Regions from separate parts of the Bacillus sp. GW823-FHT06A11 genome, predicted to be linked through region 1. Evidence: riboswitches for the same ligand, from Rfam matches in the RefSeq annotation. Region 1 holds a riboswitch; the other holds the start of a gene.
The links. Region 1 has a riboswitch for preQ1 ahead of queC (7-cyano-7-deazaguanine synthase QueC). Riboswitches for the same ligand answer to the same signal wherever they lie in the genome.

Region 1 (8,236 bases):
AGCGACAACAAGCACGTATCGGTGTAGAGAAGTTAGCTTATTACGACGAAAACTTTGAGTTTGCTACAGGTAACCCAACTCCAAAAGGAGATGCGGATTGGATTGTTGATCATGGAAAGACGATGTATAAAGAGTTATCGGCTGAAACAGATGAATTTTTCAATTTCATGCTAGATAACGATTTATTAGATTTAGTTGCGAAAAAAGGAAAAGCTGGTGGCGGATATTGTACATATATTGAGAATTATAAAGCGCCGTTTATTTTCTCAAACTTCAATGGAACATCTGGTGACATTGATGTATTAACACATGAAGCAGGTCATGCTTTCCAAGTATATGAAAGTCGTAAATTTGAAATTCCAGAATATAATTGGCCAACATATGAGGCATGTGAAATCCACTCTATGAGTATGGAATTCTTTACATGGCCATGGATGAAGCTATTCTTTGAAGAAGATGCAGATAAATATTACTTCTCTCACTTAAGTTCAGCACTTCTGTTTTTACCTTATGGTGTATCTGTTGATGAATATCAACATTATGTATATGAAAATCCTGAAGCATCACCTGAAGAGCGTAAGACAGCATGGCGTAACATAGAGAAGAAATATTTACCGCATCGTGATTATGAGGATAATGATTATTTAGAGCGCGGTGGTTTTTGGCAACGTCAAGGGCATATTTATAGCTCACCTTTCTATTATATTGATTACACGCTTGCTCAAATTTGTGCGCTACAATTTTGGAAACGTGCAAGAGATAATAGACAAGAGGCATGGGAAGATTATGTGAATCTGTGCCAACAAGGTGGAAGTAAATCGTTCTTAGAATTAGTAGAAGTTGCAAATTTAACATCACCATTTGCTGAAGGCTGTGTGAAAAGTGTTATTACAGAAATTGAAGCATGGTTACATGCGATTGACGACACAAAATTGTAAAAAACATGCGCTTTTTTTCACATGTTTAACATCGACATAATGGGAAAATGATGAGATAATAAAAGAAAATTCAGAATGCTAAAGAGGTGTTTCTAATAAGGAGCACCTCTTTTCACCAACAAAAAGGGGGGAAAGAAGTATGCTTCAATCTAATATGGATGTGAGTTTAGAAAGTTTAGTAAGCTCATTACAGTCTACTCGAAGCACGCTATTATCAGAAATTGAAATGTTAAATGATACAGAAGTGAATGTAAAGCCACGCCGTGATAAATGGAGTATTATTCAAATTTTACACCACTTGCATTTAGTTGAACAATCTGTCACGTCTGCCCTTGTATATGCTTTACAAAAAAATGAAAGAAACATGACTCCATTTAAAGACCTCCAACTTACGCTTGATCGCACACATAAACGAGAAGCTCCTCAGCAAATGCAACCAACAGAAACTTTAATGAAAAAACAGCAAGGAATTCAATTACTAGAACATTCACGACAAGAACTATTACATGCGCTTCATAGTGTTATAGATGAAAAAGATCTATTTGAAAATGGATTAAAGCATCCTGTTTTTAATGATCTGAATTTGTATCAATGGGTTCAATTTCTTGATTTGCATGAACAAAGACATCTTACGCAATTAAAAGAGGCGAAACATGCAATTTTGCAGCGCTAAAGTGGAAGAAGTGGGAAACCACTTCTTTTTTTGATACGTGCATAGTTTTCTTTCTTATTTTGGAATACTACATGGAGAAAGAAAAGAAGGAGTTGAAAAAATATGTCTAAGAAGAAGCGAGAAGAAGAGCGCGCCTGGAAAGCGCGTAAAGAAAATCAACAACCGCACGGAAAAGTGAAAGCTTTTGCTGAATTAGTTGAAGGAACAGAAAAAACGTGATGATTATTTCATCACGTTTTTTGTATGAGTGGAAAAGTTAATAAAAAGGTTGTACCGATTCCTTTTTCACTTATAATATCAATTTTTCCATTCATAGCTTGAACAACACTGAATACGACCATCATTCCAAGTCCAGTGCCTTTTTCTTTCGTTGAATAGAAAGGCGAGCCAAGACGTTTTACTTGTTCTGAATCCATACCGACTCCTGTATCTTTTATGTATAACTGAATATGCTTATGATCAGGAACTAATGTGAAATAAAGATCACCGCCTTTTGGCATAGCCTCAATGCAATTTTTTAAAATATTTAATAAACATTGATTTAGTTTTTGCTTTTCTCCAGCGATAAAAAAAGAAGTGCTTTGCTTTATATAATGAGTACGTACATTTGTTAAATTAGCAAGCGGTGTAATTAACGACAATGCATGTAGTAATTCTTCTTCTAACTGTAATGTTTGTTCTTTTTCAATGCTTGGTTTAGCAAAGGTTAAATAATCTGTAAGAACATGATTTGCTTGTTCAATGCCGTTAATGGCAATGTCGATATATAATTTTCGTTCCTGCTCAGTGCATGTATCTGATTGTAACAGTTGTAAAAACCCTTTTGTTGAAGTTAATGGATTGCGAATTTCATGAGAGATAGACGCTGCCATTTCACCAATTAAATGAAATTTTTCAGCATTTATAAGTTCGTTTTGGAGACGAACTTGAGTTTGTAATATGTGTAGTAAATATAAAATTAGAATCGTACCAAGCATTGAACATAACTCATACACAATAATATGCGGTATATAATCAGTCTTATTTGTAACCTTTGAAAGGAAGAAGGGTATCCAACTAAATCCGTATGTGAGACTGTAGATAATAGCAAGTGTTATTTTTATACGATTAGAAGTTCGATTGAAAAATTTATATGTTAATAGTAGAACAATAAATAGAAGAACAGAACCGATAAGAGATGGGAAAACACCGATCCCACCTAATAATAAGCGATATATGTTTAATACAACTAAGATAGAACCACCAGCAATAGGCCCTCCCGTTAATGTACCGACAATTAATACAATATGGCGCATATCAAATTGAAAACCATTATTTGTTTTTGCTGCAAATGTAATACAGAGTACGGTAGCGAGGCAACAGAGTACAATGAATATAGCTGAATTTAATTTAGGAGAGCGTTTCCCTTTTTGATTCCAAAATAAATGATATACGAGCATTGTAATCAGGATGAATAATATATTTAAAAAGAGATAAATAATAAAGGATTTCAGTGGGATGCCTCCTCTCTTCTTATATTAAATTAATCATACTATAAAATGAAAGAAATGAAATGATAAATAGCGGAAAAATCAGAAATTTTTACGCTAGTATACAATATGTTACAATAAGCTGTGTCAATGAAAGAAGAAATTCCGTGCACCGCGCGGGAGAGGTTCGCGAACTCCCTCTATAAAAAACTATGGAAACAACAATATCTTTAGGTATTGTTTTGTTTTTTTATTGTGACAGTTCAAGAACGTTCTTTCTTCTTATTTATAGTAGAGAAGGAGAATGAGTGAAATGAAAAAAGAAAAAGCAGTTGTTGTTTTTAGTGGAGGACAAGATAGTACGACATGTTTATTTTGGGCAATAGAGCAGTTTGCAGAGGTAGAAGCTGTAACATTTAATTACAATCAACGTCATAAGCTAGAAATTGATTGTGCAGCGGAAATTGCAAAAGAGCTAGGAATAAAGCATACGGTACTAGATATGAGTCTATTAAATCAACTTGCTCCAAATGCGTTAACGAGAACGGATATGGAGATTACACATGAAGAAGGTGAATTGCCATCGACATTTGTAGATGGACGAAATTTACTCTTCCTATCATTTGCTGCTGTATTAGCAAAACAAGTTGGAGCACGTCATATTGTAACAGGTGTATGTGAAACTGATTTCAGTGGTTATCCAGACTGCCGTGACGTGTTTGTGAAATCGTTAAACGTTACTTTAAATTTATCTATGGATTACCCGTTTGTCATTCACACGCCACTTATGTGGATTGATAAAGCTGAAACATGGAAATTATCAGATGAACTTGGAGCATTTGAGTTTGTTCGGGAAAAAACATTAACATGTTATAACGGAATCATTGGTGATGGTTGCGGTGAATGTCCAGCATGTCAACTTCGTAAAGCAGGATTAGATACGTACCTACAGGAACGCGAAGGAGCGAACAACTAATGGATAACTTTTTTGGATTTCGCATCGTAGAGAATTTGCAAAAAATGGACAAGGATATTCAGCGTAAACAACTCAAATACCATAATAAAAGAGTAATGGTCAGCAAGGAATTTACATTTGATGCAGCACACCATTTACACTGTTATGAAGGGAAATGTAAAAACTTACATGGTCACACATATAAAGTTGTATTTGGAATTAGTGGATATGTAAATGAAATAGGTCTTGCAATTGACTTTGGAGATATAAAAGAAATTTGGAAGAATGAAATCGAAATTTATTTAGATCATCGTTATTTAAACGAAACGTTACCTGCAATGAATACGACTGCTGAAAATATGGTCGTTTGGATTTATGAAAAGATGGCAGAAGCACTAACAAAAGAGAATCGAGTGAACGAATATAAAGGAGCTCGCGTTGAATTTGTTCGTCTATTTGAGACGCCGACTAGTTATGCGGAAGTAAGACGGGAGTGGATGCTCGATGAGTAAAATCCCTGTCTTAGAAATATTCGGTCCGACTATTCAAGGTGAAGGAATGGTTGTAGGGCAAAAGACAATGTTTATCCGTACAGCTGGTTGTGATTATAGCTGTGCTTGGTGTGATTCTGCTTTTACGTGGGATGGATCAGCTAAAGATCAAATTAGACAGATGACACCAGAAGATATTTGGGATGAGCTTGTTGCAATTGGAGGAGAAAAATTTTCTCATGTTACGATTTCAGGCGGAAATCCGGCATTACTGAAAAATATTGAGTTTCTTCTTTCAATATTAAAAGAAAATGGAATGCGAACGGCAATTGAAACGCAAGGGAGTAAATGGCAAGATTGGTTACTTCAAATTGATGAGGTAACAATTTCTCCAAAACCACCAAGTTCGACGATGAAAACAGATTTTCAGAAGTTAGATGCTATTATTCAGAAACTAGCAGGAAAAGATATTAGTTTAAAAGTAGTAGTATTCGATGATCATGATTTTGAATATGCAGTTAAGATGCACGAACGTTATCCAGGTGTACCATTTTTCCTGCAAGTAGGAAACGATGATACAAAAACAGTGGATGATGCGATGCTTATTAAAAAATTATTAGATAAGTATGAGTGGCTGATTGATAAAGCTGTAAATTGTAAAGAGATGAATGATGCAAAAGTATTGCCTCAGCTTCATGCGTTAGTATGGGGAAATAAACGCGGCGTCTAACGAGAAGGGATGTTTAAAATGACTGGAAGATTAGATGAAGATTTAAAAGATGTAACATTATTAGGAAATCAAAATACAAAATATTTATTTGAATATAGCCCAGAAATATTAGAGGTATTTGATAATAATCATCCAAACCGTGATTATTTTGTAAAATTCAATTGTCCTGAATTTACAAGTTTATGTCCGAAAACAGGACAACCAGATTTTGCAACAATTTATATTAGCTATATTCCAGAGCAAAAAATGGTAGAGAGTAAATCTTTAAAGTTGTATTTATTTAGTTTCCGCAATCATGGTGATTTCCACGAAGATTGCATGAACGTTATTATGAACGATTTAATTAAATTAATGGATCCACGTTACATTGAGGTATGGGGGAAATTCACACCACGTGGTGGCATTTCAATTGATCCATACTGCAACTACGGTCGCCCAGGGACGAAGTATGAACAAATGGCTGACTACCGCATGATGAACCACGATCTATATCCGGAAACAATTGATAATCGTTAATAGAAAGAAAGAGCCTGTATAGTATACAGGCTCTTTCTTTCTATTATATTATGCATTTTGATTAATGACAGTATAGTTTTTATGACTTACAACTGTAAGAGGTTCCATATCTAGTTCTCTAAAATTCTTCATAATTGTTATATCAACAATAACAGAGTTTTGATTTACTTTTTGAACACGGCCTTGCATTCCACCTTTAAATTCGATGATATCTCCAGTTTCTGCGATCTGCATAAGCAACTCTCCTTGTTACAGTTTTCCCAAAAAAAGAATAAATTTGGGTTTTTTTATTTCCTCCTATTTTGAACCATATTTCCTACTTTGTAAATGTTTCCAAAGTAAAAATTCGAAAAATATTCACTTTTTGTAAGAAAATATGTAGAAAATCCATGTTATTTGAAAAAAATAGCAAAAATGCGGGAATCTTTATATCGAGGTATAATGAAAAAGTAGAATAACCTGCTGAAGTGGGAGAAATTAGAGGCGGTAAAATGATGTTTGAATTTGTGGGGAGTGTTATAGCTTTAATTTTATTTTTATTTTCTTATATGCATTTAAAAAAGATTCGTCAATATGATACGAGTACATATTTTGATGGGATGGATGGTATCCATGCTTCGATAACGCATGATAGTGGTGGGGAGATGTAAAGGTATATGACTTTCTTTTCTTGCGTGGTATGATGTTTAGAACTAGTGCATAATAGAGTTCGTAAGTGATGAATGGAGAGTGAAAAGAATGAAGATTTCTTTTATTCGTCATGGTTGTTTAGGTCGTATAAGAGAACCGATGACAATTAATTCATTTCACGAATGGATGAAACAGTATGATTCCGAGTCAATGATACAAAAAGCTAAAATGCCGATAGAAACAATAGAGGCAATTGAAGCAGCGAAATTTGTCTTAACAAGTGATCAAAGGCGTGCTGTACAATCAGCAGCTGAATTAACGGATTCTTTATCTTTTATGCAAAACTCTCTTTTTAGAGAAGCTGAAGTTCCTTCATACTTTTTTGCTCCGAAGTGGTTGAAATGCACAATTAAGGTATGGATGTTCATTGGGCGCACATTATGGATACTTGGCTACCATAAAGATGTTGAGTCTTATAAGGAAGTAAGAGAGAGGGCAAGGCAAGCGGCTTACCTGTTACATCGTTATGCTCTCGTACATGGAAGTATTGCTCTTGTAGGTCATAATTATTTTAATTCGATGATTGGAACGGAGCTGAGGGCAATGGGATGGTCTGGTTCTCCTATTTTGCATAGAAAGCCATGGGGATGTACAACATATACGTTTCACGAGGCGATGGATGGAAATATATTAAATACGAATTTAACATAAAAGCACACGATTTATATAAATCGTGTGCTTTCTTTTTAAGATATAGAAATTTTGACGTTTAATGGTTTTACGAGATGAGCATAAGGTTCGCCTACTAGCATAACAATTTCATCTTTTTTATAACCTAACTTTTCGTATAGTGAATAGGCGCGTTTGTTTTCTAAATTAACAAGTAAAGCGATTTTTTCATGCCCTTTTTCAGTTGCATAGATTTCGGCAGCTTCAATTAATTTAGAACCAATACCTTTTCCACCGTGTGCACTTGAAACTGATAATGTATCAATGTAATACTCATCAAGCTCAGCTTCTTTTTCTAACGTAATCGATTCATCTTTATGTAATTCTCTTAAGTGATGTACAATTGGTGCGTCAAGCTGTGTTGCTTCACTACCGTGATAAGCGACAATAATTCCAACTGCACTTTCGTCTTGTTCATAAATAAAACAGTTTTCGTAGCTCAGACGGTTATTTTCTTTTGAGAACCATGTCTCAAGTCCTAGTAATACTTCTGCTTCAACTGTGCTACCTGTGATTTTTTCAGCAATTTCATGCAGAGCATTATACAATAAAGGAGCTATTGCCATTGCATCTGTCTTTTTTGCTTTCCGAATCATAGTATCCCTCCTAGTTCTATTTGTATATTGTAGCATAGTGGTATGGAACTTTGCATAATTGAATGCCGAAATGTTTGATATAGAGAAGTAGCTATGTTAGTATATGATATTTAGTGGACATATAGTAAAACGATATTGTTTGCGAAATAACGAAAATAAAATCATGGCATAACAACAAGATAAAGTGAAATGTTAATCAGTAAGATTTTTTGTTCATTCCACGACTGATTAGTAGTCAACACCAATCGGACTACCCGCAAATAGCGGGATAATTTTACAGTTGTTGACCTATAGAATATACGATAGAATAAAATATTGCAGAGAGGTGAAATACATGGATAAAGAATTAGCAAATACAATTTTAGATCAGCTGAAAAATGGTGAAATAACGGAGTATGTTGTTACGAAAGATGTATTTTATACGTTCAGAGAAGTTGTTGTAAATAGAGAAGACTTTAAGCATTTCATTGGTAACGCACAGCGAGGCGGGCAAGTGATTTATACATATT
Region 2 (8,236 bases), 240 kb from region 1:
GTTATTGGCAGGAAGAAGTCCAGTGTTAGGGATAGTAACTGTATAAGTGAGAATATCTCCAATTGCAGCAACACTTTTATTTACGCTTTTCGTTGCTTGTATATTTGGTGAGTTTATATTAATTTGTAAGCCTACTGTATTCAACATATATGCGTCTCCGTTAGTAGTTAAACGGATTGCGGCGGATACTTGTGAGTTTGTTAAATAAGGAGAAATATCAATAGAAGTAATATCCCAGCCCTGTCTTCCAGCGGAGATGTTTGTACCTGTAGAAGCACTTTGATTTCGCGTTCCAAATGTCCCAGTTGTATCTAAATTTCCTGCAGCATTATTAACTTGAGAACCGAAGAAATTATTTACAGCATTATTTGGCCCAGATAAAGCATTTAATGAACTGAAATTTGGTCCAAATAAAGCTTGATCCCCTATTAAATCTGCATCTCCTTCAATAGAACTTAAAAATAACCTCCCGCTTACAGGTCCTCCTGAAGGTGTTAAAAATCCAGAAACAGCTACATCTGCACTACCGGTATCAGCAGAAACACGGTTACCCGCTACATAAATGGTTAAGTTTCTTGCTGGCAATGTCCCGTTTTGATAAGCGACGATAAGCGTCCATCCAGCCGAATTAATTGTTCCATTAGAAGCATCTATAGGATCTACAAGTCCAGGAACCGCGCCTGTAGTATAGGAACCAGAACCTCCCGCTTGAATAAGGGTTGTTACGTCTGCTGAACGAGTGTAAAATCCAAATGTAATAGAGTTTGAAACGAATGTTTGGTTTGAAGCCGTAACAGCTGAAGGGGTAATCGAGTATGTTGAAATAGGTGTTGTAAAAGAAACTGGGTTTCCTAATACACTCGTAATGTTTTGATCACGAGATAAATAGTTTCCACCCCAAACGAGTTCTGCGTAAAGAATAGTACTACCAGCAGGGATATTTAAAATAGCGGTAGAACTATTTTGTGTATAGTTTAACGTTGTACCAGCAGGAAAAGTAGGTACTTGTAAAGCAGTATTCGTAGTTGCGAATGCACCAATTGCCCCGATTGTACCAGCACGGTTTTGATTACTAATTTTGCTTAAGCCTAAAGTATTTCCAGTAATAGCGAGTGCGCCGTTAGTGGTGGTAGAAAATCGATTCGTAATGGGCATGTTGTCACCTCATTTACAATATAAATATAGTCTTGGTCAAAATAACATATGTATGTGACAAATGAATGGAAACATGTACAAGTTGATTTAGTAATAATGATTTAAATGTCTAGATAAGGGGATGGAGTATGATTGAATTGGAAATTAGGGTGGAGCGTCTTAGGAAAGAACAAATAGGCGATATTGTATCGTTATCTTCTTATATTGGCTGGGATTATAACAGAGAAGAAATTGAAACAGTTTTTAACACAGGTATTGTATACGGCGTATGGAATGAGCGAAAGGAACTTATTGCTAGCGCAGCAATAATATTATACGGGGAGGCGTTGGCATCTATCGGAATGGTAATTGTACATCCAGATTATAAGGGAAGAGGAATAGGAAGGGTGATAACGAATTCATGCATGAATAGCGTATCAGCTCAAACTCCAATTATGCTTATTGCTACGGATGAAGGGAAGCCCTTATATGAAAAATTAGGATTTAGGGTAGTAAGCTATGTTTCTAAATATATTTGTAACTCGTACAATGCGAATCATAAATGTGCAGAAAATGAAGAATATATGATGGTTTATAGAGAGAGTGATTTAGAAGGAATAATAAAAATAGATGAAGGCGCATTTGGGACAAGCCGAAACGGGTTTTTAAAACAAAGAATTATGCAAAGTGAGCGGTGTGTCGTTGTAAAGGATACGAAAGAAAATGTAGTAGGATACGGTATAAGTATACAAACGCCAGAAAATAAAATAATAGGACCAGTCGTTGCTAAAAATAATGCGATGGCAATGAGAATAGTACATGATTTAGCAAGAGGGCATAATGGAAAATTAAGAATGGATGTACCAGAAGGAAAGAACGATTTTATGAAAGAATTAGAGATTGCTGGTTTTAAAAAGGTGAATACACCACCAATTATGATGAAAAATAGTAATCGGTTATTAAAAAGAAATGGTGAACTATATAGTATTGCAGCGCAAATTTTTGGATAAAAAAAGAATCCTTTTAAATGAAGGATTCTTTTTCGAGCTAATTTAATCACGATATTGGTCATGAGTTGGCTGAAAGAGGTCTTCCTCAATATCTCTCACCATAGAAAAATTATCAACGTTATAATGACCGTGTAAAATTTTATTGTGGTGATTAATAATTTGCTCTGCAGACAATACGTTAGAATCAGTTGTTGAATGCCCGTTTTTAATTAATGTAACGTCAAATCCTTGTACAGTTGCTGTCCTAACGGCAGTGTCGATGCAATGTTCTGTTTTACATCCGCCTATAACAATATGATTAATGTTTTCTTCTTTTAAAAGTTCAAGTAAAGAAGTGCCGTAGAATGAATTGGTTGCTGCTTTATTAATAAGAATTGCAGACTGGGGTACTTGAATTTGATTATGTACTTCAAATCCTTCGCCACTACCAGAAGCAACATCGATATCTCTTATGAAAACAATAAGAGCATTTGAATCTATTGCTTTCTGCAGTGCTATATTTAGTGTAGATAATAGCTCGGTTTTACGAAAAACTTCATTTTCTTGCTCATTTCCATCAATTAATTCTTGTTGAGCGTCGATAATTAATAGTGCTTGTTTCATCGTGTCTCCCCTTTAATATGAAATAAGTTCCACTTTACATATTCCTTCAGGTTGTTAGGAAATCCTCCATTGTAAGCGAAGTAGAAGATTGATTTACAAAGTTGTCAAAGAAATTTCATTCTCATAGCGTGTAAAAACATGTATGATAGGAGATGGAGAATTTTTGAGTAGGTGGGAATAACATGCAAACAGTAGAAGATTATCTTTCATTCTTACATACGAAGGGATTTAAATTATCAGAGGAAGCGCAAGGGTTTATTATGTTCGGACAAGGATATACTGGTGCGTCTGATGGGATTGTGAACGCAGCAATAGAAGCGACAATTAAACATCAATTACAGTTTGATGGTAGTTATTTCGTTGCGTTATTAGAACGATTGAAAGAGGAAGAAATTACAGATAAAAAAAGCGCTAAGGCTTTTATGCGGAAGTTACAAGCGTAACTTCACGCAGCCTGCGCTTCTTTTTTTGTTTTGGAAGGTAATTCAACAAAAATCATGCCTAGAAAAATACATAGACATCCGATAATAGCAGAAATAGAAAGTTGTTCATTTGCAACGAGAACGCCTGTTAAGGCAGCAAAAACGGGCTCCATTGCGAAAATAATTGCTACTCTCGTTGGAGAAGTGTGTTTTTGTGCCGATGTTTGAATGAAAAAAGCAATAGATGTTGCAAACAGGGCAGTTAGAAAGAGTGCGAATAAAAAGGATTGATTCGTCCATAGTGATACTGAAAATAACTTTTCCCAATCTTCAAACAAGAAAGCGCAAATAGAAGAAAATATACCAACAGCTAATACTTGAGATGTGCTTAATAATAAAGGTGATATTTTTTTAGAAAAGAAGCCGTTAATAAGAATATGGGCAGCGAAAGCGACTGCACAACCGAGAACAAGTATATCTCCTATATTTAATTGGAAAGAATCAGCAGCTGTTAATAAGTACAAACCTGTTGTAGCTACAGCAATACCAAGTACGATGAAAATGGTAGCTTTTTGTTTTAAAAAGATAAATGATAAGATTGGGACCATAACAATGCTTAGCCCAGTTAAGAAACCTGCTTTTGAAGATGTTGTATAGAGTAAGCCAAATGTTTGCAATAAATAACCGACAAATAAGAAAAAACCAACGATTATCCCTGCCGTGCTACTATGTTTTATATCTTGTTTTGAAGTTTTTTGTGAGAAAATAATTTGAACGAATAATAAAATAATTCCAGCGAATAAAAAGCGAATACCATTAAACGTAAATGGACCAACGAAAGACATAGCGTTTTGAACGACAACAAACGTAGCTCCCCAAATAAAAGAGACAAATAATAAAGCAAGAGGAGCAATCCACTCTTTTTTCACACTCATACCCCCGTTAATTTTGTAAGATAGCTTTTCTAGCTAATTCATCAGCTACTTTATTTTGACTACTTGGAATCCACTTAATAAAAAAGAGATCGAAGTTTTTTATGTACTGCAGCGCTTCATCTAAAAGAGGTGCAAATATTTTATTTTTTGCGTATTCCTTTTCAACAGCCCGTTCGACAAGCTGGGAATCTGTACGAAAAGAGACAGTGCTATAATTATGCTCGATGCAATATTTTAATGCTAGAAGTAAAGCGCGGTATTCTGCTTCATGATTGGACATTGTTCCAAGTGGTAATGATAATTGTACAGGCGGCTGAACGCCTTTAATAAACACTCCTGCACCAGAAGGACCAGGATTTCCTTTTGATGCACCATCAATATATACTTCAATCAAAATGAGAAACCTCCAAATTATAAGATTATCCCCTACTTAAATGCTTTTTGAAGTAGGGGATAGAGTAGTTATCCGATTGTGATGCTATAACAACATGTAAATGTTTCATTCGCTTGTAACGATTGAATTCCCTTTTTGTCCTTGAAATCTTTTGCTGGATTTATTTCATCAGCGATTCCATACCAAGGTTCAATACATAAGAAAGGTGCGTTATCCCCTGGTGTCCATACGCCGACAAATGGGAAGCCATCAAATTCTACTTTTACAAATTTATTATGTTTATGAGAACGAATCGAAATTTCATTCGTATTCATATTTTCAAAAATAAGCGCATCATTTTTGAATAAATCATATGTAAGTGGCAATTCAGTTGTATTTTCAGCGATTAATTGCTTTTTGTTTGAAAGATAAGGTCCTTCTAATACGCTTGTTTCTAAGCGTTCCGAACCATTAAACGATAAATGATAATCTGTAAATGATTCACCATCCAATAAAGGGAAGTTGAAGCCAGGATGTGCTCCGATTGAGAAGAACATCTCTTTTGAAGTAGGATTGTTTACTTCATATGTTACATGAACGATTTGTCCATCTAGCTCATAAGAAACGAGTAGTTCGAATTCGTATGGGTATTTTTTTAATGTTTCTTCATTACTAGTAACGATATAAGTGATTTTTGTTTCGCTTTGTTCTTTCACAGAGAAAGTAAGATCACGAGCGAAACCGTGTTGTGTTAATGAATATGGTTTACCGTCTACGTAGTATGTATTATCTACTAATCGGCCGACAATTGGGAACAAAATTGGTGCACGGCGTCCCCAATAAGTAGAATCACCTTGCCATAAATATTCTGTGTTGTCTTCTTTTAAGCGAACGCTCTGTAATTCTGCACCTTTGTCAGAAATGGAAACGATCACTTTTTCATTTTGAATTGTTGCTGTCATGAAGTGAAACCTCCTAAATCTTTCATATGTTTCATTATACGTTGTCTAAAAGGAAAAAGGTAGTTTATGATAGGAATCTATTGACGAAAGAGGGGCTACCACGTAAAATATAATCTTGTTGCTTAAAAAACGAATAACGTGGTTCGAAACCATCCCACGTAAAAAAACTAAGGAGATTTTGTCATGAATATTAGAACTTTAGTCGGTAATGGTATTTTAGCGGCATTATATATTGCTGTTTCTATGCTTATTCAGCCATTTGGCTTTACGAATGTACAATTTCGTATTTCAGAGATGTTTAATCATCTCGTTGTATTTAACAAGAAAGCAATTTACGGAATTGTATTAGGTGTATTTTTAACGAATCTCTTTTTCTCACCTATGATCGCTTACGATTTAGTATTTGGAGTAGGGCAATCTATTCTTGCGTTAGTTGCAACGATTATTTCTATGCGATTTATTAAAGGTGTTTGGGCTCGTATGATTTTTAATACAGTTATCTTTACGATTACAATGTTTATGATTGCAATTGAACTTCATCTTGCATTGGGTTTACCATTTATGTTGTCTTGGTTAACTTGTGCAATCGGTGAATTTGTTGTCATGGCGATCGGTATGCCTGTAATGTACTGGATTAATAAGCGAGTACAATTTGAAAGATTTATGTAATAGATGAAAGAGCTATTCCTATAGGGATAGCTCTTTTTGTATGTAATCATATTGAATATAATGCTGTGACTCTAGATAAAATATAATAAAATAAAGTGAGGCTTCAATTAGCCGGATATATATATAAGAAGTCTTACATAAGGGGAATGTAGTATGAAATATAAAATTCATTGGTTGTATAAAACGAAGCGTGGATTGCAGACGGAATTAACAACAGAGTATATGAACATAGAAGAAGTACTTCAATTTGCAGAGGATTTTGAGAAAACAGGAAGAGCTAAGGAACTTTTATTTTACGATGAAATGGACGCAGAATGGTCATTAAAAGAGATGAAAAAGTTAAGTAAGCAAGTAGAGGAAGAGCCCCAAGAAATACTCGTTTATTTTGATGGGGGGTATGATGTGCAAACGAAAGAAGCTGGCGTTGGTATATGTGTGTATTATAAAAAAGGAAATACAAACTACCGCATTCGCCGCAATGCATATATAGAAGGTATATATGATAATAATGAAGCGGAATATGCATCATTATTATACGGTATGAATATACTCGAGGAACTAGGGATTAAGTATGAAGCAGTTACACTTCGCGGAGATTCACAAGTGGTACTGCAGCAATTAGCCGGAGAATGGCCTTGTTATGATGAGCATTTAAATCATTATTTAGATCAAATTGAACAAAAGGCGAAGCAAATGAAATTAAAACTTGTATGTGAACCGATATCTAGAAAACAAAATAAAGAAGCACATCAATTAGCAACGCAAGCATTAGAAGGGACAGTCATTGATAGTCATAAAGAAATAACCGAATAGAGAGGTGCAAAGGTGGATAAAAAGCAACTCATTACAGAGGTAAATGACTTATTAGAAACATATTGTGAAGGATGTTTCTTGCGAGAACATAATCGAAAGACAAATAGTAAGTATTATGCTCATTCATTTTGTATAAGACAATGTACAGTTGGAGAAACATTGAAAAAGTATGGAGAACAGTTGTCATAAAAAAACATCCAGAGAAAATTCTCTGGATGTTTTTTAGTGCTTTGCTTCGTTTAATTGCTGCTCGCATTTGCTTAGTTTCTTTTCCTCGTTCATTAAAAATGGTTCATCTAAATCTACTGCAACAGATTTCATAATTTCAAGCTGTGAGCGAGCTGCTTCTACTGCAGTAGTAGCATGCTCTAATGTATCTGGATCCATTGAAATTGTTGCTGATCCTACCATTTTTTGTGCTGTTTCTACACGGAATTTTACTTCTTCAAAATCATTTACTTCTGATCCCATTGTTACTGCCTCCTTTGTATATTGCGCATTTCACATAGTTTTTGCTCTGTAAAACGGAAATATACAAAGGAATAATAAAGGAGGTTACCAAGTAAGGTAACCTCCTGTTATATGTTGGATTAAAGTTTTACTACGTTAGCAGCTTGAGGTCCGCGGTTACCTTCAGTAATGTCGAAAGATACTTCTTGACCTTCTTCTAAAGCTTTATAGCCGTCTCCTTGAATAGCAGAGAAATGTACGAATACATCGTCAGCGCCTTCCATTTCGATAAATCCAAAACCTTTTTCGTTGTTAAACCATTTTACTTTTCCTTGCATGTTATAATTCCTCCTAAAAGCGTTTACTATTTTCATTTAGTGAAATTCATTTAAAAAATAATATAAACTAAAAATGCTATATTCTTGAATATTCTGCTAAATGATTAATTTAAATATACACGAATTGGGAGAATTTAGTCAAGTAAGCGATTTTATTTTTTGTATTTTTAAATAATTTTTCAGTCGAATTTTTAAATAGGTATAGGACAGGCCGAGTATGTAATATTCTTAATTGAATGCTATACATAATGAGGTGAAAGAATGAATAAGTCTTATTTATTAGATAATGAAGGAATAAGAACGAGAACCGACATACCTGATTGGGTTGCAAAAGAATTTGAGATTTTTTCAAGTGTCGTGTTAGAACCAACTTTTCCATGTTATTTCGGTTTAACAGCTTTGAAAAAGAATGAACTTCGTTATTCATTTCTTTCTCATAATGATTGGAGTCATTTGCCGCATACAATGTTATCTTTTTTAGAGTTAATGAAAGAGAGGCCGATTGTAAGAAGGGGCTTTTTCCTTTT

Region 2: another riboswitch for preQ1. It lies ahead of AC1Q8L_RS04235 (QueT transporter family protein); the one in region 1 lies ahead of queC (7-cyano-7-deazaguanine synthase QueC).

Annotation. Positions count from the first base shown of each region.
Region 1 covers NZ_JBXAHS010000001.1:1,097,914-1,106,149, reverse strand. Annotated here, with positions in the region: gene AC1Q8L_RS05535 (M3 family oligoendopeptidase) at 1-938, shown strand, start outside; gene AC1Q8L_RS05530 (DinB family protein) at 1,078-1,611, shown strand; gene AC1Q8L_RS05525 (DUF6254 family protein) at 1,714-1,830, shown strand; gene kinB (sporulation sensor histidine kinase KinB) at 1,842-3,050, opposite strand; PreQ1 riboswitch class I at 3,257-3,300, shown strand; gene queC (7-cyano-7-deazaguanine synthase QueC) at 3,394-4,056, shown strand; gene queD (6-carboxytetrahydropterin synthase QueD) at 4,056-4,547, shown strand; gene queE (7-carboxy-7-deazaguanine synthase QueE) at 4,540-5,256, shown strand; gene queF (preQ(1) synthase) at 5,275-5,772, shown strand; gene AC1Q8L_RS05495 (YkvS family protein) at 5,821-6,006, opposite strand; gene AC1Q8L_RS05490 (hypothetical protein) at 6,267-6,422, shown strand; gene AC1Q8L_RS05485 (hypothetical protein) at 6,511-7,113, shown strand; gene AC1Q8L_RS05480 (GNAT family N-acetyltransferase) at 7,149-7,727, opposite strand; gene ykzS (protein YkzS) at 8,062-8,236, shown strand, end outside.
Region 2 covers NZ_JBXAHS010000001.1:861,116-869,351, reverse strand. Annotated here, with positions in the region: gene AC1Q8L_RS04270 (cell surface protein) at 1-1,155, opposite strand, end outside; gene AC1Q8L_RS04265 (GNAT family N-acetyltransferase) at 1,284-2,144, shown strand; gene AC1Q8L_RS04260 (cysteine hydrolase family protein) at 2,187-2,747, opposite strand; gene AC1Q8L_RS04255 (DUF6123 family protein) at 2,930-3,190, shown strand; gene AC1Q8L_RS04250 (DMT family transporter) at 3,193-4,098, opposite strand; gene AC1Q8L_RS04245 (reverse transcriptase-like protein) at 4,112-4,498, opposite strand; gene AC1Q8L_RS04240 (aldose 1-epimerase family protein) at 4,567-5,439, opposite strand; PreQ1 riboswitch class I at 5,572-5,616, shown strand; gene AC1Q8L_RS04235 (QueT transporter family protein) at 5,623-6,108, shown strand; gene AC1Q8L_RS04230 (ribonuclease H family protein) at 6,262-6,921, shown strand; gene AC1Q8L_RS04225 (zinc-finger domain-containing protein) at 6,934-7,110, shown strand; gene AC1Q8L_RS04220 (DUF2564 family protein) at 7,144-7,392, opposite strand; gene cspB (cold shock-like protein CspB) at 7,512-7,709, opposite strand; gene AC1Q8L_RS04210 (YqcI/YcgG family protein) at 7,971-8,236, shown strand, end outside.